DNA from 2 places in the Leucobacter sp. gxy201 genome. Region 2 is predicted to be linked to the other one. Evidence: riboswitches for the same ligand, from Rfam matches in the RefSeq annotation. Region 2 holds a riboswitch; the other holds the start of a gene.
What was found. A riboswitch is a leader RNA that binds a small molecule or an ion and turns the genes downstream of it on or off. The one in region 2 is predicted to bind thiamine pyrophosphate.

Region 1 (15,391 bases), 150 kb from region 2:
TAGTGTTCGTGGCCGAGCATCTCAACATTCTCGCAGCACGCGAGAGCCGCGGGCGGGGGCAACCGTGGTCGCCTCGCAGTTCGATCCGCAGGACTGGTACAAGGCCCTGCATAACGCGGTTGTCGCGGTGTCCATCCTGAACCGGATCGTGTTGGGCGCGGAGCTCGTGCAGCTTGACGGGCCGAATATGCGCCGCTACCTCGCCGACACCACGATGGGTTGAAAACCGGCGGCGGGCGCGGGGCTGCTACCGGTTACCCGCGCCCGCTACCACTACGACCCGCGCGCTACCAATCAAGTCAGCTAAACAGGCCATTGTTGAGATGTGCTTCCGACAGATTTGGCTCAAGAACGAAGAAACTCGACATCAAGCTTACGAAGGAAGCCTATTGCGGTGCTCGCAATCCTGGCATTGTCCGTTCGGGAAAACACTATTTCCATTCCATTTGTGTGAATATTGAAGCCAGAATGTAAGCGTTTCCGAAGGTCTAGATAAGTCTTAACAGACTTCGCCTGCAGCGGTGTGATCCGCCCATTTCCGTGCATGATCGCGTTTCGTAAATCGATCAAGGTAAAGAAATCCTGTGATAGTTGATCACCGAAAAAGTCTTGGGAGGTGGCTAATTTGATCAATCTCTTGCGGCCTTCCCATGTGGAAAGCAAGCCGGATAGGTTCTCCTTAATCCAGAACTGGCCAAGTCGGGTTTGCGCGCTTTCATCCCTATGGGTAAAGGATCTCAGGCGAATGTCCACATGGCTCTCTACTTCGGGAACTACGCTCAGAACTAGTTCGCGACCAAGCGGAATATTCGCATGGGCTTGAATGATTCTTGCGATCGCCGCTTCAACTTCTTCGGTCATGACCTGCTGATTCGTCACTGTCGCGCTCCCCATTCGTATGCGGTGTGATTCTGAGCAGAGTCGTTCTTGATGGCAGTGAGTGAATTACTTGAATCAGTTTGAGACAGTTTTCCCGCCACGGCCGCGATCCCTGCCTCTGTAATCTGGGTTGCCCGAAGGTATACGTTTTGCAAAGCGTCTGAAGAAAGCTGCCCTGCCTCGGCGAGTAGCCATGCTGCTTCTGCACGTACGGACTCAGAAGCGTCATGTTCGACCCACCCCGCTGCACGTTCAAGGAAATCATGCTTACATGCCGAGTCACTGGTTAGGGACTTCATTGCGAGTTGTAGGAGCCAGAGCCGGTGCCACGGAGTATTCCGCTTCTGTTTCTGAATCAGTTCGAGCAGTTCCCAGTTCTCGGATTCGGAGGGGCGGCTCCTTGCATACTCCACAACTCTTCGGAGGCGAATTGGTTCCTTGTCGACGAGGCCCGCGAGTAGCTCGTTGGGAACTCGTTCGGGGAGATCTCGAGCGACTGTGAAAACTGCTGACCCGGCGTGTGCCAAGGCGCTGCTTCGGGGGTTGTTTGGGTCGCCCCAGTCTGAAATCAGTTCTTTTACTGCCTCGAAGTTCACCTTGTCCGAGCTTGGCTGTTCAAGCTGGACGTCCCAGTCCTCGTACCCTACTTCGATTAGAACTTCTTTGGTGAGTGCTTCTGAGACCCGCTCCGTGTATTCATTGAACAGGGTCTGCTGAGCTTCTAAGGTGCTCGCAAGTTCGGCGCTGCTCACAACTTCAGACTTATGCTCAGCGAGAGCCAGATGGACGCGGCGCGCTTCCTCCATGGCAACCTCAATTGCCTGATAAGCGTCCTTTTCGTCGTTGAGAATCAGCTTGAAGTCATCCGCATAGCGCATTACTTCAAAGCCTTTTCGAACCAATCCACGTTCCATTCTGTTGAGATAAAGATCCGCAAGGCGATGACTCGAATTCACGCCTTGTGGAAGCCCGATAGGGCGAGTGAACAACGATCCGAGGAGGAGGCGCGTGAACTCTGCCTGCTCGACGGTTGCTCCTTGGAGCATTAGTTCCTCTGCGAGGAGAGCATGATCGATGAATTCGTAACAGGCCGCGATATCAAAGCTAGCCACCCACTGAGCGTGGTCCGACGTACCAAAGGACTCGAAGGCTTGAAAGTCTGTTTCTCTGGTCGATGGCGGGAGCGTGTTCTTCAGTAGGTCCACGAGGGCTTCGAAGGTAACTCTAGAGGTCGGCGAAAGCACTGCTAACGGCCGATTTCCCTTGCTCTTCTTCGGCATTGCGAGAAGCTCAGGCGTCGTTACGAGCCCGCTCCCTAGGCTTATCCGAGTAATATCAGCTAGAACTTGGTCATTATCGAAAAATGCACGCTCGGAGATGAGCTGTGGTAGATCAAGAAGCGGTTTGGAAACGACAAGCTGTGCAGCCCGACCAAGATTTAAGGAAGAGATCAGGCTCTGTGGTGCGAGAATGGTACGCACGTTCTGAAGCTTACCAAGATGCATAGCGGTAACTTATCGTCTTTGTTCAATGTCTGGTGCTGATGCCGGTGTAATGGTCGTATGATCTCTCCTTGATGTCAGCTACGGAAGGTGGGTGACACAGGGTGATCCGCATGGCTTGTGCCTGACCGTGGACGGCACGTCTCGGATAAAAAAATCAATACCAAAAACCCTAAGAACACCTTCCGCAAGGCCAGCACCACCCGCTAAACTGACCTCATGAAAACCGCAGAATCATGCGGAGTTTCATGGGTTTTCAGCAGTTGCCATGAATTGCTTATGGCCTTCAGTTGTTCTTGGTTCGAGTCTCAAGGGCAATGAGACTAGTGGAGCCTGTATCCCAGATGCTCGCGCAGGGTCGCCCCCGTATATCCGGTGCGGAATATGCCGCGGCACTGCAGCTCCGGTACGACGCCCGCTACGAAGTCCTCGAACGATGAATGGTAGAGCGCCGGGAAGACAATGAAGCCGTCGGCCGCACCGCTGAGGTACAGATGCCCGAGGCGATCGGCGACCGTTGCGGGGGAGCCCACGACCTGCGGATGCAGCTGATTCAACGCCTGCTCGATCGCGAGATCCGCCACCGTGAATCCGCGCTGCGTGCTCACCGCCGCCAGCATGTCCTCGAACCCCATGCTCCCCGTCGCGCCACGATGCGCCGCGAGTACGTCGACGGCCAGCGCCTGTGGGTCCAGGTCATCCGCATGCAGCAGCCGGGCCAGCTTCACCAGCGCCTCGGCCGGATCGATGCGGTTGCGCAGCATCCGCAGCTTCGCCTCCGCATCGGCATCCGTCCACCCCACGACCGGCTGCACGCCCTGCAACACCCGGATCGAATCCGGGTCGCGGCCATGATCGACACGTGCACGCTCGCGCAGCTCCTCGCGCAGCGCGCGCATGCCCTCCTCCGAATCGCCGACCGCGAAGACGACCTCCGCCCACCGCGCCGCGAACGCCCGCCCTCGCGGTGACGACCCCGCCTGCATCAGCACCGGATGCCCCTGCGGGCTCCGCGGCAGCGTCAACGGACCGCGCGACAAGCCGTCCGCAACTCCGTCGCCGTGCGCACCGGGCAGGCGCAGCTCCTCGCGCACACGGTGCACGCGGGAGGGATCCGCGAAGAGGCCCGACTCCCGGTCGTGCACGAGCGCGCCGGGCTCCCACGAGTTCCAGAGATCGATCACCGTCTGCACGACATCATCGGCGCGATCGTAGCGCGCTCCCGGCGGGTCGATGCTCTCGTGGCCCATGTTTCGGGCCTCGGCATCCGTCGTCGACGTGACGATGTTCCAGGCGACGCGGCCGCCCGAGAGATGATCGACCGACAGCAGCTGCCGCGCGATCGCATATGGCGGCACGAAGCTCGTCGATATCGTCGCACCGAGCCCGATGCGCGTCGTCGCGCCGGCCGCGAGCGAGACCGTCGTGATCGGGTCGAGGTAGATGCTGCCCTTGCCCGCCGTACGCAGCGTCGTGCCGTAGTCGCCGTCGCCATCCTCGGGCACGGCGAGCGCATCGGCGAAGAAGATCATGTCGAAGCAGCCGCGCTCGAGCGTGCGCGCAAGATCGGCGTAGAACCGGCCGCTCAACCAGTCGGAGCGCCCGAGCGGGTCGCGCCAGTTCTCGGCGTACTGGCTCGTCGGCGGGTTCACCATGCCCACCAGATGCATCTGCCGACCGGCCTGCTGGCTCATGACGGGCCCGTGCTCAGTCGGCGATCGGCGACGGGCTGTTGATCGACACCGTGAGATGCGTCGCCACGTGCTGCACGGCAGCCCCCACGCCGATCCACGCATTCGCCGCCGTCTGCAGCACCGCCGCGAGATCGCCGTCGAGGCGGGTCGCGTAGTGATCGGAGCCCGAGTACACGCCCTCGGCCTTCGCCTGCTCGATCGCCGCGTAGATCGGCGTCATGTGGTCCGGTGCTTCGGCAGTCGTTCCAGCACCGTCGAGCAGCGGATACAGCGACCAGTGCGCCCGCGCCCGCACGCCGGTCTCGGGAAGCGAGATCGGCACCGCACCGAGCGCCGGCACCCCTTCCGGCAGCGCGCACTGCAGCTCGCCCGGGCAGCCGCGCGACAGCAGGATCGCCGCCGATAGATGCGCCCCGCTGCGAGCCGCGGCTGCGATCACGTCGGCGATGAACGCGACGACGCGCTGCTCGGGGCCGGTCACGAACGTCGAGATATCGTTCGTCTCGATCGTGAGCCCGCTCGCGTCGGCCTCGCCGAGCGCACCGAGAATGATGCGCACGTAGTCGGAGTCGTACACCGACAGCGTGAAGCGGGCGCCGACGCCGTACTGCTGCGGAGTCATCAGCGCGGCGGGGTCGGTCGTATCGACGGGAGCGAGATCGGTGGGCTGGGGGTTCGGCTCTGCAGTCACGCCACCACCATAGGGGAACGAGTCGGGCTCGGTGCAACAATTCGAGATCGTCAGCGCGAACGGGCTAGCATGAGAGGCACACGGGAGTCCGGTAGGCCGGGCTGAGAGGAAGGTACTCAACCTTCGACCGTCGAACCTGATCTGGGTCATGCCAGCGCAGGGAGACACTCACCGAACCCGTGCCCCCTCACACACGAAAGGGCACGCTTTCATGCGACGCACCATTATTCATCGATCATCGACCGACACCATCGCGACCCGCGCCACCATCGCGACCCGCGCCACCATCGCGACCCGCGCCACCATCGCGACCCGCGCCACCATCGCGACCCGCGCCACCATCGCGACCCGCACCACCATCGTGGCCCTCGCCGCCGGAGCGCTCGCGCTCACCGGCTGCGCGAGCAGCTCCGGCGACACCGCCAATGCATCGAGCCCGGGCGGCGACCTCGCAAAGGTCTCCTTCGCGCTCGACTGGGCACCGAACACCGGCCACGTCGGCCTCTACGTCGCCGACGAACTCGGCTACTTCGAAGAGGCCGGCCTCGACGTCGAGATCCTGCCCTACGGCTCGACCCCGGCCACCCAGCTCGTCTCGGCGGGCGAAGCCGACTTCGGCATCGGCGGCCAGTCGCAGGTGCAGATGGGCCGCACCTCGGGCCTCGACCTCGTCTCGGTCTACCGCACCACCCAGACCGACACCGGCCGCATCGTCACCCTCGCAGGCCGCGATGACATCACCCGCCCCGCAGACCTCGACGGCCTCGTCTTCGGCGGCTTCGGCGCCCCGCTCTACACCGCCCTCGCGAAGGGCACCATCGAGGGCGACGGCGGCACCGGCGACTTCGAAGAGGTCGCCCTCGACACCGGCGCCTACGAGGCGCTCTCGCAGGGCCGCATCGACTTCACGCTCTCGGTCTCGACATGGGAGAACGTGCAAGCGAAGCTCGACGGCCACCCCTACCAGGAGTTCCGCTACCAGGACTTCGGGGTGCCCGACCAGCAGGGCGGCGGCATCGTCTCGAGCGAGGCCTACCTCGACGCGCACCCCGACGAAGCGAAGGCCTTCGTGCACGCGATCGCCCGCGGGTACGCCTACGCCGACGAGCACCCCGACGAGGCGGCCGAACTGCTCCTCAAAGCGAACCCCGACACGCTCGGCAAGTCGAAGGAGCTCGTGCGCGCGAGCATGCAGCTCATCGCCGACGAGGGCTACTTCCGGGCCGACGGGCTCGAGATCGGGGCCGCGAACCCCGCCTTCTGGGACGAGTTCGGTACCTTCCTGCTCGACGGCGGCTTCCTCGTCGACGCGAACGGCGAGAAGCTCACCGAGCAGCCCGACTGGAGCGAGTACTACACCGACGAGTACCTCGGGTGAGCGAAGCGGCCACGCTTCCGCGCGGGCGGGCGAGGGCCGGCGTCATCGTGCCGCCGATCCTCGCCTTCGTCGCGCTGCTCGCGATCTGGCAGGCCGTCTCGACCGCGGGGCTCGTGCCCGCCGACATGCTGCCCGCGCCCACCCGCATCGCCTCCGCCGGAGCAGCCGAGAGCGACGTGCTGCTGCGCCACGCCATCCCGACCCTCACCGCGACGATCACCGGCTTCGCCCTCTCCGTGACGGTCGCGTTCATCACAGCGACACTGCTCGACTTCTCGCTCGTCATGCGCCGCGCGCTCCTGCCGCTCCTCATCACGAGCCAGACGCTGCCGCTCATCGCGCTCGCCCCGCTCGTCGTGCTCTGGTTCGGCTTCGGTCTGCTGCCGAAGGTGCTGCTCGTCGCGTTCGTCACCTTCTTCCCGATGGTCGTCGGGTTCTTGCGCGGCTTCGCGTCGGCCGACCCCGAGGCCGAGCATCTGCTGCGCTCGATGGGGGCCGACCGGGGCAAGATCTTCCGCATGGTGCGCCTCCCGGCCGCGACCGACTCCTTCTTCTCATCGCTGCGCATCTCGATCACCTACGCCGTCGTCGGCGCCATCTTCGCCGAGTACGCGGGCGCTGTTTCTGGCCTCGGCGTGTACATGCTCACCATGAAGAACGTCTTTCGCACCGACCTCGTGCTCGCCGCGGTCGTCGTGAGCACCGTGCTCACGCTCGGGCTCTACGGCACGGTCGCGCTCATCGAGCGTCTCTGCGTGCCGTGGCTGCGCATCGAACGGAGGGGCGCCCGATGAGCGGGGCCGGCATGGTGCGACAGGGATCCCTGGCGTCGGCCCACACGCGACCCGGGCCGGGGAGCCTCGAGGTGCGCGGCATCGCGAAGAGCTTCGGGGCGCGGCGCGTGCTCGCCGACGTGTCGCTCGAGGTCGCGGCCGGCGAGATCGTCGCGCTCGTCGGGCCGAGCGGCAGCGGCAAGTCGACGCTGCTGTCGATTCTGACCGGGTCGCTCGCTCCCGATGCGGGGGAGCTGCGATTCGCGGGCGAAGCGGTCGCCGGCCCGTGCCGGCCCTTCGCCTACATGCCGCAGAGCGACGTGCTGCTGCCCTGGCGGCGCATCGTCGACAACGCCGCAATCGGGCTCGAGGTCGCGGGCCTCCGTCGCGCCGAAGCCAGGGCGCGCGTCGGCGAGCTGCTCGAGCCCTTCGGTCTCGCCGGCACTGAGCGGCTCTACCCGCGCCAGCTGTCGGGCGGCATGCGGCAGCGCGTATCGTTCCTGCGCACCGTCGTGCAGGATCGGCCCGTGCTGCTGCTCGATGAACCGTTCGGCGCGCTCGACGCGATCACCCGCGACGAACTGCAGCAGTGGCTGCTGAAGATCTGGGGCGAGAACGGCTGGAGCATTCTGCTCATCACCCACGACATCCGCGAAGCGGTGCGGCTCGCCGACCGCGTGCTGGTGCTGCCGCGCGAACCCGGCCCGCTCATCGGAGACGTTCGGGTGAGCCGCAATATCGCGCGCGGCGACGGCTTCGTCACCGATCCGCGCGTGCCGCCCCTCGAAGCGGAGTTGCAGGGGCTGCTGCGGAAGGCCTCCGGGCGCGCGGGCTGACCGGCCTACTGCGCCCGGAGCTTCGGCTGCTCGGCCGCCGCCCCGACCTCCGGCACCGGTGGTTCGGCGACTGCGACTGCGGCCTCCTCCGGCCGCACCATACGGGCCGATGCGTAGGCGTCGGCCTCGTCGCGCAGCGGAACATCGAAGATGCGGCTCGGGCCGTCGCCGTCGGTGTCGCGCGGCCACCCCGGGTAGCCGTCGCGGCTGAACCGCACGATCGCCCCGTGCACCGCGTCCGCCAGCCGCTGCGGCGGAGCCGGGCCCGCGACGGCCGAGACGCCCGGGGCGTCGAGCCGATCGAAGACGAACGGGATGTCGATGCAGTGCCCCGCGTACGGAGGCTTCTCGCCATGCCACGAGAAGCGGTAGCTCCAGGTCGGGCCCGCCTCGGGCGTCTGCTCGCGGGCCGTCGCGATGCGCGGCACCCACGAGCGGAAGAACACATCCGTCACATAGCGGCCGAGCATCACGGCGGTGCTCGTGAACGCTCCCGTTCGCGGGTGCTCGAGCCAGTGCGCGGCCGACTGCGACGATGCGCCGAGTGCGCGCAGCAGCATGCGGCGCGGCAGGTGCTCGAGCGGCCCGCCCGGCTGCAAGAGGCCCGTCAGCTCGTCGTCCGCCGTGCCGATCACGAGCGGCACGCCGGCACTCGACCCCCGGGACGCGGCCGTTTCGACGTCGCTCAGCACGACCTCGCCGTCGGCGACCGGGCCGATCATGAGCCCCTCGCGCAGCAGCTCGTGCAGATCGTGCAGCAGGTGCGGCATCGCGGGCGACGCGACCCTGCGCTGCAGCTCGAGCACCCGCGACTCGGGGATGGAGAGGAAGCCGGCCTCGTCGGGCGCCACCGCGGCGAGCTTCGCGAGACGTCGGCCCCGATCCTTCGCAGCAATGAGCGACGCATCGGCGATCGCGGGCGACATCGCGCACACGCCGTGGAAGAGGCCGGCGGCGTACGGCACCCCCATCAGCGTGAGCGCCGCGCTGCCGCCCGCAGATTGGCCGCCGATCGTGACGCGCCCCGGGTCGCCGCCGAACGAGGCGATGTGACCCTGCACCCACTGCAGGGCGCACACCCAGTCGAGCACGCCCCGGTTCGGTACGGCGCCCTCGGTCCACCCGAAGCCGCGGAACCCGAGCCGGTACGACAGCGTCACGAGCACCACACCGTCGCGTGCGAAGGCGCGGCCGTCGTACCAGGGGCTCGCGGGCGACCCCGAGAGGTACCCGCCGCCGTGGATCCAGACGAGCACCGGCAGTGCGGCGTCGGGGTCGAGCGTCGGCGTCCACACGTTCACGCTGAGGATGTCGTCGCCGGCGATCGACTCCTCGGGAATCAGCGTCATGCCCACGTGGCCGCGCATCGGCGTCGGCCCGAACCGTGTCGCCTCGAGCACGCCCTCCCACGGGCGCCGAGGCCTGGGCGCGGCGTACCGGTGCTCGCCGGTCGGTCGCTCCGCATATGGGATGCCGCGGAACACCGCGACGTCGGTGCCTACCGCATCGGCATTCGGATCGGCACCGGGGCTCGCATACTCCCAGACTCCGCGCACGCTTCCCGAGGGAGTGCGCGCGATCGGGGGACCGCTATGCTCGCCCGCTCGGCTCATATGCACACAGTAACAGTGCGCACTGCAGTGCCATAGGGATCGCGAAGCGGCCGATGCCCGTGACGTCGTCGCGGAATAGCGGGTGCCGGCGATACGTTCACGGGAAGAGAACGCCGAACCGAAGGAGTGCGCCCATGCGAGCCGCCGTCTACGACCGCTACAGCGAAGATCTCGACACCGTCGAGGTGCGCGAGGTCGCCGAACCGAAGCTGATGGCGGGCAGCGTGCTCATCGAGGTGCGCGCCGCTGCGGTGAACCCGGTCGACTGGAAACTCATGGCGGGCGGCCTCGACGGCATGATCGACGCGAGCTTTCCGGTGATTCCCGGATGGGACGTGGCCGGCGTGGTGATCGGGCTCGGCCCCGATACCCCCGAGTTCTCCGTCGGCGACGAGGTGCTCGCCTACGCCCGCAAGGACGTGCTGCAGCACGGCACCTTCGCCGAGCGCATCGCGGTCTCGGCGCACGCCGTCGCCCGTAAACCCGCGAGCCTTTCGTGGGAGCAGGCGGCCGGGCTGCCGCTCGCCGGCGGCACCGCATTGCGCGCGATCGATGCGCTTGGCGACGTCACGGGCCGCACGGTGCTCGTACATGCGGCGGCGGGCGGCGTCGGCGGATTCGCCGCCCAGATCGCGGTCAGCCGCGGCGCCCGCGTCATCGGCACGGCCTCCGAGCGCAATCACGACTACCTGCAACGCCTGAACATCGCACCCGTCGCCTACGGTGACGGCCTCGCCGAACGCGTCATCGCCCTCGCCGGCGGCCCGGTAGATGCGGTCGCCGACTTCGTGGGCGGCCAGCTCGAGACGACACTCGCGGTGCTGCGCGACGGCGGCCCGCACGTCTCGGTCGCCGACCCGACCGTCGCCGCTCACGGCGGGCGATGGATCTGGGTGCGCCCCGACGGCGCGGAGACGGCGCGGCTCGCCGCCCTCGCCGAGTCGGGGCAGCTGTGGGTCGAGATCGCCGAAGTGTTTCCGCTCGAGCGGGTCGCCGACGCCTTCCGCGCGAGCCGGACCGGGCACACGCGCGGCAAGCTGATCGTCGTACCGTGACGGGTGCCCTCGCCCTCTCGCGGATGTCGGCGCGAAGGCCTATCGTGGCGGGTATGAACGCTCTCGAGGTACTCATCGATGTCGCCGGCCGGCCGAAGTTCGCTGCGGAGATGCTGCGGGGCCGCCTGACGCCCGAGCTGCTGAACGCCCACCCGCACCACGACAACTCGATCGCCTGGCTGCTGTGGCACTCGGCTCGCGAGATCGACGAGCAGCTCGCCGACATCACGGGCGGCGAGACCGTATGGGTGCGAGACGGCATGGCCGACCGGTTCGGCTTCGCGGTGGAACCGGGGGAGCACGGCTACGGGCACAGCCCCGAGCGCGCCCGTCAGATCGTATGCGACGACGCCGACCTGCTGATCGACCACCTCATCGCCGTGATCGACGCGCAGATCGCCGTACTCGAGTCGCTCGACGAGGCCGAGCTCTCGCGCATCGTCGACGAGCGGTGGGACCCGCCGGTCTCGCTCGCGACGCGCATGACGAGCATGTCGCTCGACGCGCTCGAGCACGTCGCTCAGGCGATGTACATCGCCGGCATGGGCGCTGACGCGTTCGAGTAGGGTCGGGGATCTCCCGGCTACCTGCGGAGAGCCTCGACCGATGATCCCTGGACGCATGCACCGTGCGCATTGCAGACTCATCGCATTTGCAATGGCGCGACCCCGCACCCAGTGTGGAACGTGGTAACTGCTGACCCGAAATGACGGAGTTGATACTTGTGAGCTCAGACGAGCACACCGATTTCCAGGCGTTCCCGGACCATCCGGACCTGCCGGAGACCGTGCATCTGCACGAAGCCGTGCAGATCGCCGACGACGACAGCGACGAGCGGATCAGCGCGAAGCTGCGCACGCACGGCGTGCACATCGGCCGCGGCATGATCTCACCGCGCGTCTTCTGGCCGGCGCTCATCGTCATCGTCGCCCTCGTGGCGTTCGCGATCCTGCTCCCCAACAGTGCCGAGCGCACGTTCAGCGCGGTGCAGGGCTGGATCGTCACGAACCTCGGCTGGTACTACATGCTCGCGGTGGCTCTGTTTATCGGTATCGCGGCCTTCATCGGCTTCTCGCGCCTGGGCCGCATCCGCCTCGGTCGCGACGACGATACGCCCGAGTTCGGCCTGCTCTCGTGGTTCTCCATGCTCTTCGCCGCGGGCATGGGCATCGGGCTCGTCTTCTACGGCGTCGGCGAACCGCTCACCTATGCGACGGTCTCGCCGAAGCCCGGTTGGAGCGGCGACCAAGCCGAGATCTCCGGGCTCGCCATGGCGCAGACCTTCGTGCACTGGGGAATCCACCCCTGGTCGATCTACGCGGTCATCGGTCTGGCGATCGCCTACGCGATCCACCGCCGCGGGCGCCCCGTCTCCATCCGCTGGGCGCTCGAGCCGCTCTTCGGCGAGCGCGTGAAGGGCTGGACGGGCGACATCATCGACATCCTCGCCGTGCTGGGCACGATGTTCGGCGTCGCGACCTCCCTGGGCCTCGGCGTGCAGCAGATCTCGGCGGGCATGGCCGAGATCGGCATCGTAGACCGCGTCGACAACACGATCCTGGTCGTGCTCATCATCATCGTGTCGCTGCTCGCCATGCTCTCGGTGATCAGCGGCATCGGCGCCGGCATGAAGTGGCTGTCGAACATCAACCTCTCGCTCGCCGGCCTGCTGCTCGTCAGTCTGCTGCTGCTCGGCCCGACCCTCTTCCTGGTGCAGAACTTCACCGAGTCGATCGGGGTCTACCTTGCGAACTTCATGGGCATGACGTTCGACGTCGGCGCCTTCCAGCGCGGCGAGGCGACGAGCTGGTTCGAGAGCTGGACCATCTTCTACTGGGGCTGGTGGATCTCATGGTCGCCGTTCGTCGGCATCTTCATCGCGCGGATCTCGCGCGGACGCACCATCCGCCAGTTCATCGCGGGCGTCATGCTCGTGCCCACCCTCGTCGGCATGCTCTGGTTCTCGGTGCTCGGCGGCACCGGCATCTTCCGCCAGTTCTTCGGCGAGGGCGATCTGGTCACCGATGGCGAGGTGAACGTCGACAGCGTGCTGTTCAAGATCCTCGGCGACCTGCCGTTCGGCACCATCTTCTCCGTCATCGGCATTCTGCTCGTCGCCATCTTCTTCATCACCTCATCGGACTCCGGCTCGCTCGTCGTCGACATGCTCGCCTCGGGCGGCCACCCCAACCCGCCGACCTGGTCGCGCGTGCTCTGGTCGCTGCTCGAGGGCGCCGTCGCGATCGCCCTGCTGCTCGCGGGCGGGCTGAAGTCGCTGCAGGCCGCCGCACTCGCGACGGCCCTGCCGTTCAGCGTGATCCTCATCCTCATGGGCGTCGCGACGATCAAGGCGCTGCGCATCGACGACCAGGTGCTCGAACGCTTCGAACGCAGGCAGCGCCTCGAACGGGTGACCGAGCACATCACGTCGCACTGGGCGAACACCCTCGGTGACCTGCCCGAAGTCGAGAGCTACGTCGACGACCGCATCGACTACCGGATCTCGAGGTCGCGCGGACTCTTCGCGAACCGCAGCGCATCGAAGCATACGACGCAGAAGCCCACGCCCGAGAAGTAACGCGGCGTTCGCAGCGCGCTACTCGGCGCTCTCGGCCTGTTCGGCGGCGAGAGCGTCGAGTGCGTCGGCGATCTGCGCGATGACCGCTGCGGCGGTCTCGGCTTCGGCGTTGTCGAAGCGGTCGATCTGCTCGACCAGTCGCGCATGGTGAGCCCCGATGGCGCGGTCGATCTGCTCGACGCCCGCCTCGGTCGGTACGAGAATGCTGGCGCGACGGTCGGTCGGGTGCTTCACGCGCTCGACGTAGCCGCGCTTCACCAGGCGGTCGATCACGTTCGTGATATTCGCGCTCGATGTGCCGAGCATCATGATGAGCGCCTTCGCTCCGATGCTGCGGTCGTCGCGCTGCGCCTGCACGAGGTAGCGCAGGGCGCGCAGATCGAGATTCGACAGCGTCGACGAGGTGATCCAGCGCTGCTCCTGCTGGTGCTGCGCTCGGCGCAGATGGAGCACCGCCGCGGCGAGATCCTTCCCCGCATCGCTGCGCGGGGGAGTCGCGTACAGATGCTCCTGCTCGTGGCGAACGATCTTCTGCGGCATCAGGCCCTCCGGTGCGGCTTATTCGCGGGATGCGCCCGCGGCCCGGGTCTGCGCCTGGGCGAGTGTTGCGAATTCTCCGAGGTGGCGGTGCACTGCGTCGAAAGCGACGAAGCGGCCATTTCTCGACTCGATCGTGCCGAGAAACTCGCCGGCGTCGTTTCCGGCCCAGAAGCCGGGTTCCACCTCAGTCCATGCCGGTGGGCGCACAGCCGATTCGGGGCGATATCGGTCTGCAACGATCAACGTCATTTCGAATCTCCAGTGTAGAGCTTTGCGAACTGGGCCAGTCGGAACGTGGCCCAGTTCGTGAAAGATTTCGCGCATAGGGGGCATGAGGCGTCTGCCCCACGCCCCCTATGTTTTGAGTTGCAGCCGCGGGCCTCGTCGCGGGCGCTTCGCGATCAGTCCCGGCGGCGACCCACGATCATGCCGTAGATCAGCAGTACGACGATCGAGCCGGCGATCGCGACGAGCCACGTCTGGATCGAGAAGAAATCCTGCAGCGGCGCGCCGAACAGCAGGCTCCCCAGCCATCCGCCCAGCAGGGCACCGAGAACGCCGAGCACCAGGGTGGCGATCCAGCCGCCGCCCTGCTTGCCGGGGAGGATGGCCTTCGCGATCGCGCCCGCGATCAGACCCAGCAGTAGAAATCCCAGAAACCCCATGATCTTCTCCTTCAGTACGGTGATGTTCGTGCCGTCGTGCCGTCGGGCGGTCGAGCCCGAGCGAGCGGCTACTTGCCGAATGCGTCCTTCGCGGCATCCTTCACGTGCTCTGCCGACTGTTTGAGCCCGCCCTTCGCCTGCTTGGCCTTGCCGGCGACGACCTTCCCGTCGTCGCCGGTGGCTTTGCCGATGATCTCTTCCGTCTTGCCCGCGACCTTGTCCATCCCGGCCGAGATCTTGTCTGCTGCGCTCATGATGACTCCCATCGAAGCTCGAATAATCTGACTATGAAGTAAGACACTCAGTAAGTAGTTTATAAAGTGTCTTACTTTTTATAACAGGAGTATCGCCGGGCGCGCAACCCGAGCGCGCGAGAGTTTTCTGAGAACTACGCCGGAGTCAGGCGAGCCCGTTGGCTTCGAGCCAGGCCTTCGCGATCTCGGCCGGCTGCTGCTTGTCGGCCGTGCTCCGCACGTTCATCTTCACGAGCTCCTCGGTCGTGAGCTTCGCGCTGACCGCATTGATCGTCTCCGAGATCTCATCGGCGACCTGCGCACTCGCGATCGGCACGACGTTCGACGACAGGATGAGCTGCTTCGGGTCGTCGAGCGCGACGAGCTCGCCCGACTCGAACGCCGGGTCGGCCGAGTAGATATCAGCCACCTGCACCACGCCGCCCTGCAGCGCCTCCAGCGTCGTCGGGCCGGTCGCAGAGAAGGCGAGGTCGACGCCGTACGCCTGCTTCGCGGCCGCGGGGCCGTACGGGCGCTGCTCGAACTCGGGCGCCGCCCCGATGGTGAGCGGTTCGTCGACCTGCGCGAGGTCGGCGATCGAGGCGAGCCCGTGCTCATCGGCGAACGACTTCAGCACCGTGTAGGTATCCTGATCGCTCGCCTCGGCGTAGTCGAGCGCCACCAGGCCCTCGGGGAGGGCCTGCTGCAGCTCGGTGTACACGTCTTCGGGGCTCGTCGACGACGTCTCGCCCTCGAGGAACTCGAGCAGGTTGCCCGTGTACTCCGGAAACAGCCCGATGGCTCCCGATTCGACATCGGGCATGTACGCGTCGCGCTGCCCGATATTGAACTTGCGCTCGACCGTCTTGCCGTCGTTCTCGAGGGCCTGCGCGTAGATCTCGGCGATGATCTCGTTCGAGTAGTACGCCTGCGACCCCACGACGATGGTGCCCG
Region 2 (15,391 bases):
CCGGGCAGCGCTCGTGCGCGGCGGCGGCGAGCGCCTCGGCCTCTTCGGCGGTCTTGCCGTCGAAGCGCAGTTCGGCCCGGGCCGAGAACTCGAAGCCCTCGCCGTCTGCACGTCGGTGCAGCGACACGTGCGTGCGCGCGAAGACCTCGACGCCCGGCCCGGCGACGACGCGGGCCGCGGCGTTCAGACAGGTCGCCCACGAGAGCGCGAGCAGCTCCTCGGGGTTCGTGGCACCGCCGCGATCCTGCGCCGTCGGCGAGGCCACCTCGACGGCGAGGCCGCCTTCTACGCGGCTCTCACCGTTGATTCCGCTGGAATTCTCGGCGACCGCCGTGAAAACGACGTCGCCCAACTGTTCCGTCCGCATGTTCGTCACGCCGCTCCACTTGATTTCTCGACCGATCCGGCCTATCTTAAACCGAGTCTAACAACACCGATCCGGCGGCAGCCCCGGCCTACGACCCACCGGTCGCCGCCCCGCAGCCACCGCCGCACCACCCTCGGCCCCGTTCGGGCCTCGACGCGAAACAACGAGCCATCCCCAGAATGAACGCGCAGCAGGCGCACACGACCGCCAGCGAACCCGTCGCCTACGCCCTCGAGTTCCGCGGCGTGACCCGACGCTTCGGCGACGGCCCGACCCCCGTGATCGCACTCGACGACGTCGACTTCGCCATCCCGGCCGGCACCATCTTCGGCATCCTCGGCGAGAGCGGAGCGGGCAAGTCGACGGTGCTGCGGCAGATGCTCGGCCTCGACCACCCCACTGAAGGCACCGTGCTCGTCGGCGGCACCGACCTCTCGAAGCTGAACAAGCACCAGATGAACCGGATGCGCCACGGCATCGGCGTCGTCTTCCAGTCGTACAATCTCGTCGGCAATCTCACCGTGCGGCAGAACGTCGAACTGCCGCTGCGCCTGCAGCGCCGCACGGATCCGGCGCGGGTGCAGGAGATGATCGACTTCGTCGGCCTCTCGCACCGCCGCGACCACCACCCCGCGAAGCTCTCGGGCGGCGAGAAGCAGCGCGTCGCCATCGCCCGAGCGCTAGTCACCGACCCCTCGCTGCTCCTGTGCGACGAGCCGACCTCGGCCCTCGACACCCACACGACCGGCGAGATCCTCGATCTGCTGCGCACGACCCGCGAGAAGTTCGGCACCACCATCGTGCTCGTGACGCACGAGCTCGAGGCCGTGAAGGCGATCTGCGACCGCGCCGCGGTCTTCGAGCAGGGCCGTCTGCAGGACATCGTCGAGGTGAAGCACGCCCGCGGCGACCGCGGCAAGCGCTACCTCTCGCACGTGCAGGAGGTGCTCGGCGCATGATCATCATCGAAGAACTGCAGCGCGTATTCGGCGAATACGGCGGAGAGATCGCCGTCGCGATGGCCGAGACCGGCTACATGGTCGGCGTCTCGATCCTCGCCGCCGTCATCATCGGCACGCCGCTCGGCACGCTGATCTACCTCACCCGCGAAGGCGGGCTGATGCAGCAGCGCACCGTCTGGACCATCGCCGACCTCTACGTGACGATCGTGCGCTCGTTCCCGTTCCTGCTGTTCATCGTCTTCATGATCCCGCTCACGCGCGCCGTCTTCGGCACGAGCTTCGGCACGGTCGCCGCGACCTTCCCGCTGGGCTTCGTGGCGGTCGCGATCTACGCCCGCTTCACCGAGCAGATCCTGCTCGAGCTGCCGAGCGGTCTGAACGAGGCCGCGGCCGCGATGGGGGCCTCCGTGCCGCAGACCATCTTCCGCTTCCTGCTCGTCGACGGCCGTTCGGGTCTCGTCTACGCGCTCACCTCGGCGACGGTCAGCTTCGTCTCGTACTCGGCGGTGCTCGGCGTCGTCGGCGGCGGCGGCGTCGGCGACTTCGCGATGCGCTACGGCTACCACCGGTACGACTTCGCGCTCATGTACGTGACGATCGCGATCACCATCCTCTGCGTGGTCGGGCTGCAGGCGCTCGGCCACAAGGTCTCGCGCGCGATCGACAAGCGCTGATCTCCCCCATTCCGCTCCATCTGACACAACGACAGGGATCCCTATGAAACGACACCTCCTCGCCCCGATCTCGGCGGCAGCTGCCGCGCTGCTGCTCATCACCGGATGCGCCGGCGGATCGAGCGACGGCTCGGGCGACGAAGCGAAGGGCACCGAGACCCTGAAGGTCGCCGCCACCACCACGCCGATGACCGACGTCGTGCAGGCTGCCGGCAAGGCGATCGAGGCACCGTACACGATCGAGATGGTCGAGGTCGCCGACTACGTGCAGCCGAACATGATGCTGCAGAACGGCGAGCTCGCCGCGAACTTCGTGCAGCACCCGCCGTTCATGGAGGAGTACAACGCCGCCAACGGCGCGGACCTCGTCGCGGTCGAACCCGTCTACCTGACCGTCGTCGGCATGTACTCGAGCAAGTGGAAGAGCTTCGACGAGGTACCCGAGGGCGGCAATATCGTCATTCCGCAGGACGCCTCGAACGCGGCCCGTTCGCTGCAGATGGTCGCCGACCAGGGCCTCATCGAGCTCGACCCCTCAGTCGACAAGTGGCAGGTCACGGTGCAGGACATCGTGAAGAACCCGAAGAACCTCAAGTTCACGGAGATCGACATCATGCAGCTCGTCGCGGCCTACCCCGAGGCCGACGCCGTCTTCCTGCACGGCACCTTCGCGCGTCAGCTCGAGCTCACGCCCAAGAACGACGCGATCGCGGTCGAGCAGGACGAGCAGTTCGCCGTGTCGCTCGTGAGCCGCGGCGAGGACGAGGATTCGGCCGCCACGCAGGCGCTCGCGAAGGCGTTCCACAGCGACGAGGTGCGCTCGGTGCTCGAGGAGCTCGGCGTGCCCGCCGCGTTCTAAACGCGCACCGCGCCTCCCGCGCCGCACCTCCCGCGCCGCGCCGTGCCATGCCGTGCCATGCCGCGCCGCGCCGCGCACAAAGGGTCGCGAGTTGGGGTTCGTCCCGTATCGGAACCCCAATTCGCGACCCTTTGTCGTCCCGTCAGGCCGCGCCGCCCGCGACGACCTCGTCGACGATCTCCCACGGGCGGTGGCGCGCGTAGTGCGCCTCCTCCTGCGCCGCCCAGCGCTCCCAGTGCGGTGCGTACATCTCGCCGTCGCGCGCGAGCGCCCGCTCCCGCCGGGCCGCCGCCGGGCACTCCACCCATCGGCTCCGCACCCGTCCGCCGGGACCCGCGAAGCGCGCGGCGGCCGCGAGGTTCTCGCGCGTCACAGCCCCGCATCCCTCGATGACGAGGGGCCGGCCCGGGCCGATGCGCTGCGCCGCCCCGAAGCGCTCGGCGACCCAGTCGTAGGGCCGATACTCCCCCGTGTCGAGCGCGGCGGCGAGGGCCGACGATCCCGCGGCGAGCCCGTCCCAGCCGGGGTACAGGTGCTCGACCCGCAGCACCTCCGGCCGCTGCCCCGCCGCACGCAGCTCGGCGAGCAGCCGATCGGCGAGCTGCGTCTTGCCCGCACCCGAGCGGCCGTCGATCAGGAGCACCTCGAAACCGGGCACCCGCCCGGTCTGCCCCTGCGTCCCGCCACTCGCACTGCCGCGGGTCTCGGCGCCGCGCATCAGAACTCCGCCCCCGCCTGGTCGGTGCGCAGGCGCTCCGCGAGCAGCATGATCGCCGCGGCCAGGGCCCCGAGCACGACCGCCGCCGCGAGCCCGGCCCCGTAGGCACCCGGTGCCTGGCTGCCGATGAGCTGCCCGACCGCGATCGGCAGGGTCTGCGCGCCCGGCCGCACGAGGAAAGACGTCGCCCCGAACTCGCCGATCGAGGCCGCGAGCGCGAAGCCGAGCGCGACGCCCGTCGAGCGGCCGAGCAGCGGCAGGTCGACCGAGCGCAGCACGGCGAAGGGCGTCGCGCCGAGCGAAGCGGCGGCCTCGCGCAGTGCGGGGTCGATGCCGCGCAGCACCGGCAGCAGCACGCGCACCACGATCGGCAGCGCGACGAGCGCCTGCGCGATCGGGATGAGCACGGTCGAGGTGCGCAGGTCGAAGCCGATGCCGAGCGGCCGGTGCATGGTGAGCAGGAGGCCGAACCCGAGCGTGACGGCCGAGACGCCGAGCGGCAGCATGACGGCGCCGTCGAAGACGTCGATGCCGCGCGCGAGGAGGCGAGATCGGGGCCGGCGCGAGAGCACGAAGGCGAGCAGCACGCCGAGGGTCATCGCGATCGCCGCCGAGGCGACGGCGTACCGGAAGGTCAGCAGGACCGCTGAGAGCACGGGCGCGTCGAGCGGCAGGCCGTCGGGCGGGTGCACGAGCGCGACGTAGTTCTCGAACGTCCACTCCCCCGAGGGGCCGCGCAGCGAACGGGCGACGAGCACGGCGAGCGGCAGCACGTGCAGCAGCAGTGCGGTCGCCGCGAAGACCGCGAGCACGGCGGCGTCGGCACGGCCGGGCGCCCGCTCCAGATCCCGACTGTCCTCGCGCAGCTGCACCGCGCGCTCGCCCGCCCGTCTGAGGCGCGACGAGACGATGAGCGTCGCGCCGACGATCGCGAACTGCGCGAGCGACAGCACCGCAGCGCCCTTGAGGTCGAGGAACTGCACGGTGAGCCGATAGATCTCGGTTTCGACGTTCGCGTTCGCGCTGCCGCCGAGGATGAGCACGATCGCGAACGACGTCGAGCAGAAGAGGAAGACGAGGGCGGCCGCCGATGCGAGGGCCGGCGCGAGGGCCGGCAGCACGATCATGGTCCAGGCCCGCAGGCGGCCGCCGCCGTGCACGCGGGCGGCCTGCTCGGAGCTGTCGTCGAGACGGGCCCAGAACCCGCCGACCGTACGCGCGACGACCGCAACGTTCGGGAAGGCGAGCGCGAGCACGACGACCGCGAGCGTGCGGTCGAGCCCTGTCCACTCGAGCAGCCCGCCGGGCGCGAAGAGCGCCGAGAAGGCGACGCCGACGACGACGGTCGGCAGTACGAACGGCACTGTCAGCAGGCCGCGCAGCACGAGTCTGCCGCGGAAGCGCAGCTTGTAGAGCACGTACGCGGCGGGAAGGCCGAGCAGCACCGAGACGATCGTCGCGAGGCCGGCCTGCGCGAGCGTGTTGCCGATGACCCGCCAGGTGCGCGGCGCTCCGAAGACCTCGACGATACCGCTCGTGTCGAACACGGCGCCGGCGCCTGCCCCAGTGCCGCCGAACCCGGTCGCCACGAGTGCGAGCACCGGCCACGCGAAGAACAGCGCCAAAAAGGCGAGCGGGACCGCGACGGCGAGCGTCCATCCGGCGACGCTCCAGGCCGTCGCCGGGCTCCGGAGGGCGGTGCCGTCACCGCCCTCCGGTTCACCCGCCCTCGGCCCCGCTGCGGTCACAGACCGATCTGCTCGCTCACGGTCTTGAGCCAGGTCTCGCGCTCGGCGTTGATGGTGGCCGGGTCGAGGTCGTTCAGCTGATCCCGCGCCGGCAGCGGTGCGAACTTCACCCAGGTCTCGGGCATCTCGGCATTCGCGCTCACCGGGTACATGTACATCGTGTCGGGGATCGTGGATTGGAACTCGTCGGAGACGAGGTAGTCGACGACGGCCCGCGCGCCCTCGGAGTTCGCGGCGCCCGCGAGCACGCCTGCGTACTCGATCTGCGACGTGCAGGTGTCGAGCAGGGCGCGCGTCGTGGTCTCGGTCCCGTCGTCGTTCAGCGTCGCGACGGGCGACGAGCTGTACGACAGCACGATGGGCTTCGTACCCTCCCCGAGCGCCGAGAACTGGCCGTAGTAGGCGTCGCTCCACCCTTGCTCGAGGCGCGCTCCGTTGCCCATGAGGTTCTTCCAGTACTCCGCATAGCCGTTCTCGCCGAACGCGGCGACGGTGCCTGCGAGGAACGAGCTGCCGGTCGACGACTGCAGCGGGTCGAGCAGCACGGTCATGTCGCGATAGGTGGGGTCGGCGAGATCCTCGAAGGTCGCGGGCTCGGCGATGCCGTGCTCCGCGAACCAGGCGGTGTCGATGTTGATGCAGGTCGCCCCCATGTCGATGGGGGTGAGCGCATCGGAGCCGGCGAAGGCGTACTCGGCGGCCGACTCGGGCAGCCCCTCGGGCGTGTACGACTCGGCCACGTCGTTGTCGACGAGGCTCGCCGCGGCGATGTTGTCGATGCCGTAGAACGCGTCGGCGATCGGGGCGCCCTTCGTGAGCACGAGCTTGTTGGCGAGTTCGCTGCCGGCGCCCGCGGTGATCACTTCGACGTCGTACCCGGTCGCCTCGCTCGCGGCGGCCGCGAACTCCTCGTTCGGGAACGCGTCGTGCACGACGAGCGTGACGGTTCTGGCGTCTGCGGCGTCGTCGCCCGTCGAACAGGCGGTCAGGCCGAGGCCGAGCGTCGCGACCGCCGTCAGGGCGACCGAGGCGGTGCCGAAGCGGCGCAGCGCGGGCGATGAGATTCGGACAAGCGTCATCGAGGTGTTCCTTCCTCCGCTGGAATGACCCAGATCAGGTTGAACGGTCGAAGCACGCGTGCTTCCTCTCAGCCCCGCGCGTCGGGGCTCCCGTGGATTGCACCCTCCACCTTAGGGCATATTCGGGTTAGCCGTCGCGCCGGCCGAACGGCCAGCCGCGGCGTCGCTTCGACGCGGCTTCGCCGTCGGCGCCGGACGCGCTGCCGTCGCCCGCCGCGGCACCGGGAATGCTGCGGGAGGCCGCCTCGCGGGCGGCATCGCCGGCACGGTCGCGCTGATCCCACGAGTAGGCCCGCAGCAGGTCGTCCGCGTCGGCATCGGCGTCGACCGCGGGGCCCGGGGCAGCTTCTTCCGCTCCCGAGGCCGCTGCGGGGCCGGCGGCTGCCGCGGTCGGGGCTGATGCCGCGTCGCGCACGCTGTCGGGGATCACTCCGGTCTCGACCTCGTCCTGATCCTGGCCCTGATCATGGCTCCCGCTCTGTGGCGGATCGGACTCCAGTGCGGCCTTCCCGTCGGCCTGCTCCGCGCGCTTCACACGGGGCCAGACCTTCACCCGCAGGTCCTTCACGGCCTCGTCGAGCGGCACCGTCTCCTGCTCGGCATCGGTGCCGAGCACCGTCGCGGCGGCGGCGCCGGCCTCGGAATCCTCGCCGGGCAGATCCTGCGACCCGCGCAGGCCGGGCAGCGACGTCGCGACGCGGCGCGCATCGACGCGGCCCGCCGCGAGGCCGACGATGAGGCCGACGCAGAGCTCGGCCGCCGCGAACCCGCCGAAGACCCAGGGCGAGGGCCCGGTCTCGGTGAGCCGGTCGGGCCCGATGCCGCCCGAGGCGAGCGCGCCCGCCCCCGCGAGCACGAGCCCGGCGCCTGCGGCAGCGGACACGGCGATCGCGACGGTCGCAGCCCATGAGGCGCGGCGCAGCAGCGGCCGCCTCGAGAACAGGGTGCCGACGGCGACCGCGGCCAGCACGACGAGCGTCGGCGCGAGCAGCCCCGCCCCGTCCCAGCCGGCAGGGATCGCGCCGAACATCGGCACGGCGGGCACCGGGCCGAGCAGCGTCTCGAACGGCGTCACGCTGCTGCCGGAGCCGAGCGCGAATCCGGCGCCGGTGAGCCACGACGCCGCCCAGATCGCGAGCACCGGGAGCAGGACGAGCTGCAGCAGGAACACGACGAGCGCGCCGAGCGGGTCGAGCTGCAGCGACTGCGAGAGCGTGACCACCTGCACGTAGTGCACGACGAGCGTGACGGCGACTGCGACTGCGGCGAGCACCGTCACTGCGAGCAGCAGCGCGGTCGCGATCCGCACGGCCGCCGCAGCGCGATCGGGCAGCGCGGCCGAGCCTGGCAGGCCGAAGCGTGCGATGCCCCGCTGCGCCGCGCGCACGGCGGCCAGCCACCAGTCGTGGCCGTCGCGGGCCGCGCGCACGCAGAAGCCGACGGTCGCGCACGCGCCGTAGAGCGCCACCGGCACGAGGATCGACCATTCCGGCGACCAGTGCAGCAGCGGAGCGGCGACCGGCAGCGCGGCGAGCACGACCGCGCCGAACCCGATCATGCCGCCGAGCACGCCTGCGGCCCCCATGCCACCTCTGGCGCCGAAGCGCAGGCCGGCGCGCACCGCGAGCGCGATCGTGACGCAGGTGAGCCCGAGCGGCGCGAGCGAGAGCGGGTACTCGAATGCCTGCTGCGGCAGGCCGAGCCCGACCGCGGCCTCCGCACCGACGTCGAAGCCGATGGGCACGAGGTGGGCGAGGAACCAGACGCCGATCGCCCCGGCGAACACCGAGACGGGCTCTGCCGCGAGATCGAAGGTCACCGCCCAGAGCAGCGCAGCGGGCACGACGACGACGGCCATGCCCATGAGCGCGACGGCCGCCGCCTCGATCGCGGCGATCACCGCCGTCACCACTGCTCTCATCGCTCACCTTTCAAGACTCGTCAAGGCTATCGCGGGCGGCCGGGCACCGGCGCACAGCGGGAGGGGTTTGGTGCAGAATCCGCCCGTATAGTGCACCGAACCCCTCCCGCTCCACGCGGCACCCGCTCCATCGGGCGAAACCGCTGCGCGTAAGCTGACTCCATGCCCGACGACGCCCGCCTCGACATGCTGGTGCGGCTGCGCCGCGTGCGCGACCGCATCGATCGCGACTACGCGGAGCCGCTCGATGTCGACTCCCTCGCCCGCGAAGTCGGGTTCTCGGCGGGGCACCTCAGCCGCGAGTTCAAGGCGGCCTTCGGCGAATCGCCGTACAGCTACCTGATGACGCGGCGCATCGAACGCGCGATGGCGCTGCTGCGCGTGGGCGAGCTGAGCACGACCGAGGTGTGCTTCGCGGTCGGGTACGGATCCCTGGGCACGTTCACCACACGGTTCACCGAGCTCGTGGGCGTCTCGCCGGGCCGATACCGGAGGCTGCGCGAGCGCCCGATGCCGGGGCTCCCCGGAGTCGTCGCGATGCGGATGACGAGACCGGTCAGGAATCAAGAAGTTCCGCCGCCGCCCGGCGATTAGCGTGGCAGTCATGAAGATCAACATCACCACCGTATTCCTGCCCCACACCGACGCCGAGGCATCGCTCGCCTTCTACCGCGACGTGCTCGATTTCGAGGTGCGCGGCGACGTCGGCTACGAGAGCATGCGCTGGATCACGGTCGGCCATCCCGACCAGCCCGGCACCTCGATCGTGCTCACTCCGCCCGCCGTCGACCCCGGCCTCACCGATGAGGAGCGCCGCGTCATCGGCGAGCTCATCGCCAAGGGCCTCTTCGCCACGATCATCCTCGCGACGAACGAGCTCGACGCCCTGTACGAACGCGTCGAGGCCGCGGGCGCCGACATTCTGCAGGAACCGATGGAGCAGGACTGGGGCGTGCGCGACTTCGCATTCCGCGACCCGGCCGGCAACACCGTGCGTATGCAGCAGCGCGACTTCTGACCCCGCGCCCGCCTCAGCGGTTCAGCATCGCGACCACCTGAGTGCGGCTCTCGGCGCCGAGCTTCACGAGGATGCTCGAGACGTGCGTCTTCACCGTGGTCACCGAGATGCCGAGCCGCAGGGCGATCGCCGTGTTCGAGCGGCCCTCGCGCAACTGCTCGAGCACCTCGAGCTCCCGCGCCGTCAGCTGCGCCAGGTCGACGGGGTCTGCTTCGGGCCGCGCCTCCTCCGGGGCGTCGGCGAGGGCCGCGAGCGCCCGTCGTGTGACCCGCGGGTCGAGCACGCCGTCGCCCGCGGCCACTCGCCGCACCGCCTCCGCGAGCGCCCCGGCCTCGGTCGTCTTGAGCAGGAATCCGGCGGCCCCAGCGCGGATCGCCGCGAACACGAGCTCATCCTCGTCGAAGCTCGTCAGCACGAGCACCTCGGCGATGCCGTCGCCCACGATGCGCGCGGTCGCGGTCACGCCGTCGACGCCGGGCATGCGCAGGTCCATCAGCACCACATCGGGACGCAGGGATCGCGCATTGCCGACCGCCGACGCGCCATCGGCGGCCTCGCCCACGACCTCGATGCCCTGGCGCTCGAGCATCAGGCGCAGGCCCTCGCGGATCATTCCGTGATCGTCGACGATCAGGACGCGCGGCGCACGCCCCACGGCAGTCGGTTCCCGACTCTGATCGCGCCCCTGGTCGGTTCCCCGCCCGGTCATGCGCGCGCCTCCATCGGTATGCGGGCGCGCACGGCCCAGCCGCCCGCGATCGGCCCGGCATCGAACTCGCCGCCGAGCGCCCGCACCCGCTCGGCGAGCATCTCGAGCCCCATGCCGCCGCCCCGCAGCACCGGCCGAGCGATCGGAGCTCCGCCCCGCGATACGACATCGACCCGCGCGGCACCGCCCTCCGCGACGAGCACCACGTCGACTTCCGAGCCCGAGGCGTGCTTCACCGCGTTCACGAGCGCCTCGTTGACGATGCGCCAGGTCGCCCGGTCCACCGCATCGGGCAGTTCACTGCCGGCGATCCGGTCGTCGAGCTCCACGCTCACGCCCGAGCGTCTGGCGCCCTCGATCATGACCGGGATGCGGTCGATCCCCGGTGCCGCCGCCGTCTCGCCCGAGCCGCCCCGCAGTACGCCGATCATCGCGCGCAGCGCCTCATGAGCTTCGAGGCTCGAATCGCGCACCGCCCGCAGCGCGGCGCGCTCGGCGGATGCGCCCGGAACGGCACCCGAGGCCGTCGCACCCTCGGGCTGCCCCACTTCCGCCGGCACTGCGGCGAGCGCCGCCTCGCTGCGGATCGCGACCGCCGCCACGTGCCCCGCGATGATGTCGTGCAGTTCGCTCGCCATCCGCTCCCGCTCGCCGAGCACCGCCGCCTCGCGGTCGAGCTCGGCGAGACGACGCGCGTCGTCGGCCTGCCGGCGATGCAGCTCGACGAGTTCGCGCGACTGCGCGACGGCGGTGCCGTACCAGTAGGTCGTGCCGAACAGCGCACCGAACTGCAGCCCGATCACCACGGTCACGCGCAGATCGCCGCCGACGATCATCGTGAACACCGCGACGGCCGCCGTCGCGATCGCCACGGCCACGAGCACGCGGCGGCGGGCCCGAGCCGGTAGGGCGACGGTGAGCGTGTAGACGAGGTCGAGCAGCACGATGAACGGCACGAGGCCGCCCACGAACAGCAGGTCGACGAGTACGAGTACGACGGCGCCGAGGCAGCCCGCGAGCGGCGCCCGCTGCTTCGTCAGCGCGAGCGCCGCCGCGGGCAGTCCCGTCAGCAGCGACGACCAGACCGGCGAGTACTCGGGCACGATGCGGAACACCGTCCAGAACCCCGAGAAGCCGAGCGCCGCGAAGAACACCGCGAGCAGCGCATATCCGATCGCCTGCGCCCAGAGCGGCACTGATCTCGGCGCTGCAGCGGATTGCGGTGCGGTCATGCTCCCATCCAACCAGTACGAAGGGCCCGCTCGGCTCCGCCCAAAGGATGAGGCCCCCTCGTCCTCTTCGCCGATCCGCATCCCCGCCCGTGACGCGAATCTGGATGGCATGGACTTCCTGACCGGCATCCCGCTGCCCGCGGGGCTGACCCTGCTCGCTCTGCTCGACGGACTCAGCGTCGGCACGCTGCTCATCCCCGTGTTCTTCCTCATCGCGCCGGGCAGGCCCCGCACCGGCCGCATCATGCTCTACCTCGGCACTATCACGCTGTTCTACCTCGCCGTGGGCGTACTGTTCATGCTCGGGCTCGTGAACATCGTCGATGCCGGCCGCGCCTTCATCGGTTCACCGGCGGGGCAGACGGCGATGCTCGCCATCGGCATCGTCATGCTCGTCGCCGCGTTCAGTATTCCCGGTCCGAAGGCCCGGCAACGGAAGGCCGAAGCCGCCGAACGGGAGCGGGCTCTGCAGGGATCGCCCCCGGGGTCGGCCCCGGGGGCGCTGCAGGGATCGCCCCTGGGATCGGCCCAGGAATCGGCCCAGTCGCCGAGCGGACGCATCGCGCGATGGCGCGACCGTCTGCTCGCCGACGGCACGAGCGGCGGCGCCATCATGGGCGTCGCGCTCGCCGCGGGGCTCGTCGAGGTCGCGACGATGCTGCCCTACCTCATCGGCATGACCATGATCGCCGACGCCCCGATCACGATGCCGCACCGTGTCGCGCTGCTCGCCGGCTACTGCCTTGTGATGATCGCACCGGCGCTCGTGCTCATCGCGGGCCGGCTGCTGCTGGCCCGCGTCATCGACGCACCGCTGCGGCGGCTCGCGGCCTGGCTCGAGCGCACGGGGGCCGAGAACACGGCCTGGGTGCTCGGCATCATCGGGTTCCTGCTCGTGCGCTCGGGCGCGACGCAGCTCGGCATCCCGCTGCCGATCATCGGTTCCGGGTGACATTGCGAGCGGCGCGCACCGGCTCTGCGTTCCGGTTCCGCATCCCGACTCTGCGTCCCGGCCCCTAGGCTGGGGGCATGGCCACGACACCCGCCGCCGTGCTCGGCCCGTACGAGGCCGCGCTCGGAGCGCGGGTCGACGAGCTGCATCCGCGGCTGCGCCGCTACTTCTCGGCGATCCCTGCGGGCAGCATCGGCGTCGGGCACGGGGTGTTCTCCGTGTTCGGGGCGGCACGGGGCTGGCTGCGGCCGCTGCTCATGCCGTTCGAGCGGCGCCGGGCGCTCGCCGCCGGCCGCGGGCGCGATGTGCCGTTCCGCATCGTCAATCGGTCGGTACCGCTCGGCGACGGCACCGTTGCCGCCCGGGCCGAGCGGGTCGTCGAGCTGCCGTGCGGGCCGTGGACGATGGTCGACTCGGTCGTCTGCGTCGGGTCGCGCGTCGTCGACCGCATCGGCGCGCCCTGGACGATGTCGGCCCTCTTCGACGCCGAGGTGCGAGGCGGGGCGCTGCGGCTCACGAGCCGCGCGGTGGGCCTCGTGTGCGGGCGGTTCCGGGTGCGGCTGCCGCGCGGGTTCTCGCCCGTGGTACGGCTCAGCGAGGCGTACGATGATGCGCTCGGCGTGCAGCGGGTCGACCTGACGGTCGACGCGCCGCTCGTCGGCCGCATCTACGCGTACCGCGGCAGTTTCACCTACGAGATCGTGCCGGAGGCCGAACATGACTGAATCGTACGAGTCGGTTGCGAGCGGCGGGCGCGTCGTGCTCGGCGGAGCCGGCGGCTTCATGGGCCGGTGCCTCGCGTCGCGCTACCGCGAGTCGGGGCGCGAGGTGGTGACGATCGGGCGCGCAGGCGCCGACCTGGCCTGGGGCGACGCGCCAGGGATCGCCGCGGCCGTCGACGGCGCAGCCCTCGTCGTCGGACTCGCGGGCAAGAGCGTGAACTGCCGGTACACCGAGGCGAACCGCGCCGAGATCTTCCGGTCGCGGCTCGAGACGACGGCGGCGCTGTCGCGGGCGATCCGCACCGCCGCGGCTCCCCCGCCGCTCTGGGTGAACTCGTCGACCGCGACCATCTACCGCCATGCGGAGGATCGCCCGATGACCGAGGATGCAGGCGAGATCGGCAGCGGGTTCTCGGTCGAGGTCGCGAAGGCCTGGGAGCGCGCGCTCTGCGCCGATGCGCTCCACTCGACACGCCGCATCGCGCTGCGCAGCGCGATCGTACTCGGCGACGGCGGCGTGCTCGGCCCGATCAGGGTGCTCGCGCGGCTCGGTCTCGGCGGGGCGCAGCACGACGGCGCATGGCCGGTCACGCGGGCCCGGCGCGCGGCCGGCACCGCGCACCTTCCCGGCGCGCGGCACGGCGCCCAGCGCTTCAGCTGGGTGCACATCGACGATGTCGCACGCATCATCGACTTCGCCGAGGCGACTCCGTCGCTCTCGGGGCCCGTGAACGCGAGCAGCCCGAACCCCGTCGACAACCGCGCCTTCATGGCCGAGGTGCGGCGGCAGCTCGGCGTGAAGTTCGGGCCGCCGATGCCGCGCTGGATGCTCGAGATCGGCGCCATCGGCATTCGCACCGAGACCGAGCTCGTGCTCAAGAGCCGTTGGGTGCTGCCCGAGCGGCTGCAGCGGGTCGGCTTCGAATTCGCCTACCCGGAGCTCGCGCCCGCGCTTCGCGACTCGTTCGCGTCGTAGCTACCAGGCCGCGGCAACCGCCCGGTGCGCCGCGAAGAGCGGAACGGCGGCGCCCTCGGGAGCCCGCCCGAAACCGCACTCGGTCGACACCCCGAAGGGTCGCGGCACGTGCCGCCGCGCCGCCGCGATGCGCCGGGCGGCGCCCTCCTCGCCGTCCTCGCGATGCACGAGGCCGAGGTAGAGCTCGGTCTCTCCGGAGATCTCGAGCGCTTCGAGCGCATCGTAGTAGGCGTCGTCGTCGCGTTCGATCGGCACCGGCAGGTGCAGCCAGGTGAGCGGTCGGTGCGCCGCGCGCACGACGAGGTTCGCGAAGCTCACGAGGTTGCCGGAGTCGGCCGGTTCGACGAAGTGCTTCTCGGCGACGTCGCCGTAGCAGAGGTGCACCCCGACTTCGACGTCGGCGGGCACGCGGTCGACCTGGCGGGCGAGGCGCTCGCTCGTGCCCTGCCAGACGTCGTCGAACCATTCGTAGGGCCTGCCGTCGAAGCTCGTCTGGCCTTCGAGCATGGCGAATTCGAGCGCGGCATCCCACTGGATCGCGGTGCGGTCGTGCGGCAGCTCCTCGAGGATGCGGTCGAGTTCGCGCGCCAGCGCGGCCTCGTAGACCGGCTCGAACTCGGCGCGATCCTCGGCCCGCACGAAGCTGCCGACGACGCCGAGCGGTGTCGGCAGCGATACCTGGAAGCGCGTCGCCGCAGGGATCGCGCCCTCCCGTTGCAGGCGGTCGAAGATCGCGAACGAGTCGATCGCCGCCTCGGCGTAGCCGAGCGGCGGCAGATCGAGCTCCGCCGCTCGGACTCCGTCGGCGAGTCTGACCTGCCGCATGTCGAGCATGCGCAGCGGGATCGGCGTATCGCCGACGCGCTCGATGCCGGCGGCCCGCCCGAGTCGGTCGGCCTGGAAGACGATCCAGTGGAAGCGCTCGCCGACCTCGCCGTCGGGGATGCGCTTCAGACGGTCGCCGAGGTGCTCGGCCGCGACGCGCAGCGTCGTTTCGGCATCGTCGAAGTTGATGCTGCCGACGAGATGGCAGCCGCGGGGTTCGATGGTGCGCTCGCTCATCCTCCCAGTATCCTGCGAGCGGCGTTCGGCGCGCGCCGTATGACGGACGATGACGGCGGCCGGCCCTCCGGTCAGTGCTGGGCGGCGCGCTCCGCGATCCGGATGTCGAGCGGGAAGTCGACGGGCGCGTCCCCGAAGAGCAGCCGCCCAGCCCCGGCCGCCGAAGCGGCGACGGCCTCCGCCACGGCATCGGCGTGCTCGAGCGGGGCGTGCACGATCACCTCGTCGTGGAGGAAGAACACGAGATGCGGTCGGCGGGCGAACACCGGGCCCGATGCCTCGGCGACCGGATCGCCGCCCGGCACCGGAGGGAACGCGGCGAGACGCAGCCTGAGGTCCGCGAGCCAGGCGAGCGCCCATTCGGCAGCCGTGCCCTGCACCACGAAGTTGCG

Region 1: another riboswitch for thiamine pyrophosphate. It lies ahead of NHL51_RS02670 (ABC transporter substrate-binding protein); the one in region 2 lies ahead of NHL51_RS02025 (thiamine ABC transporter substrate-binding protein).

What each region holds. Positions count from the first base shown of each region.
Region 1 is NZ_JAMXWS010000001.1:583,729-599,119, forward strand. It holds gene NHL51_RS02645 (hypothetical protein) at 65-223, shown strand; gene NHL51_RS02650 (hypothetical protein) at 346-879, opposite strand; gene NHL51_RS02655 (reverse transcriptase domain-containing protein) at 876-2,360, opposite strand; gene NHL51_RS02660 (NtaA/DmoA family FMN-dependent monooxygenase) at 2,705-4,075, opposite strand; gene NHL51_RS02665 (YkoF family thiamine/hydroxymethylpyrimidine-binding protein) at 4,089-4,766, opposite strand; TPP riboswitch at 4,837-4,946, shown strand; gene NHL51_RS02670 (ABC transporter substrate-binding protein) at 4,978-6,144, shown strand; gene NHL51_RS02675 (ABC transporter permease) at 6,141-6,938, shown strand; gene NHL51_RS02680 (ABC transporter ATP-binding protein) at 6,935-7,753, shown strand; gene NHL51_RS02685 (carboxylesterase/lipase family protein) at 7,759-9,366, opposite strand; gene NHL51_RS02690 (NADP-dependent oxidoreductase) at 9,501-10,421, shown strand; gene NHL51_RS02695 (DinB family protein) at 10,475-10,987, shown strand; gene NHL51_RS02700 (BCCT family transporter) at 11,146-12,999, shown strand; gene NHL51_RS02705 (MarR family winged helix-turn-helix transcriptional regulator) at 13,018-13,539, opposite strand; gene NHL51_RS02710 (GlsB/YeaQ/YmgE family stress response membrane protein) at 13,941-14,204, opposite strand; gene NHL51_RS02715 (CsbD family protein) at 14,273-14,458, opposite strand; gene NHL51_RS02720 (ABC transporter substrate-binding protein) at 14,604-15,391, opposite strand, start outside.
Region 2 is NZ_JAMXWS010000001.1:433,771-449,161, reverse strand. It holds gene NHL51_RS02055 (OsmC family protein) at 1-367, opposite strand, end outside; gene NHL51_RS02050 (methionine ABC transporter ATP-binding protein) at 547-1,326, shown strand; gene NHL51_RS02045 (methionine ABC transporter permease) at 1,323-2,003, shown strand; gene NHL51_RS02040 (MetQ/NlpA family ABC transporter substrate-binding protein) at 2,047-2,862, shown strand; gene NHL51_RS02035 (hypothetical protein) at 3,005-3,580, opposite strand; gene NHL51_RS02030 (ABC transporter permease) at 3,580-5,328, opposite strand; gene NHL51_RS02025 (thiamine ABC transporter substrate-binding protein) at 5,325-6,407, opposite strand; TPP riboswitch at 6,402-6,511, opposite strand; gene NHL51_RS02020 (cell division protein PerM) at 6,535-8,328, opposite strand; gene NHL51_RS02015 (helix-turn-helix transcriptional regulator) at 8,491-8,922, shown strand; gene NHL51_RS02010 (VOC family protein) at 8,933-9,346, shown strand; gene NHL51_RS02005 (response regulator) at 9,360-9,959, opposite strand; gene NHL51_RS02000 (sensor histidine kinase) at 10,052-11,287, opposite strand; gene NHL51_RS01995 (GAP family protein) at 11,397-12,239, shown strand; gene NHL51_RS01990 (DUF4166 domain-containing protein) at 12,317-12,964, shown strand; gene NHL51_RS01985 (epimerase) at 12,957-13,937, shown strand; gene NHL51_RS01980 (hypothetical protein) at 13,938-14,999, opposite strand; gene NHL51_RS01975 (bifunctional 3'-5' exonuclease/DNA polymerase) at 15,071-15,391, opposite strand, start outside.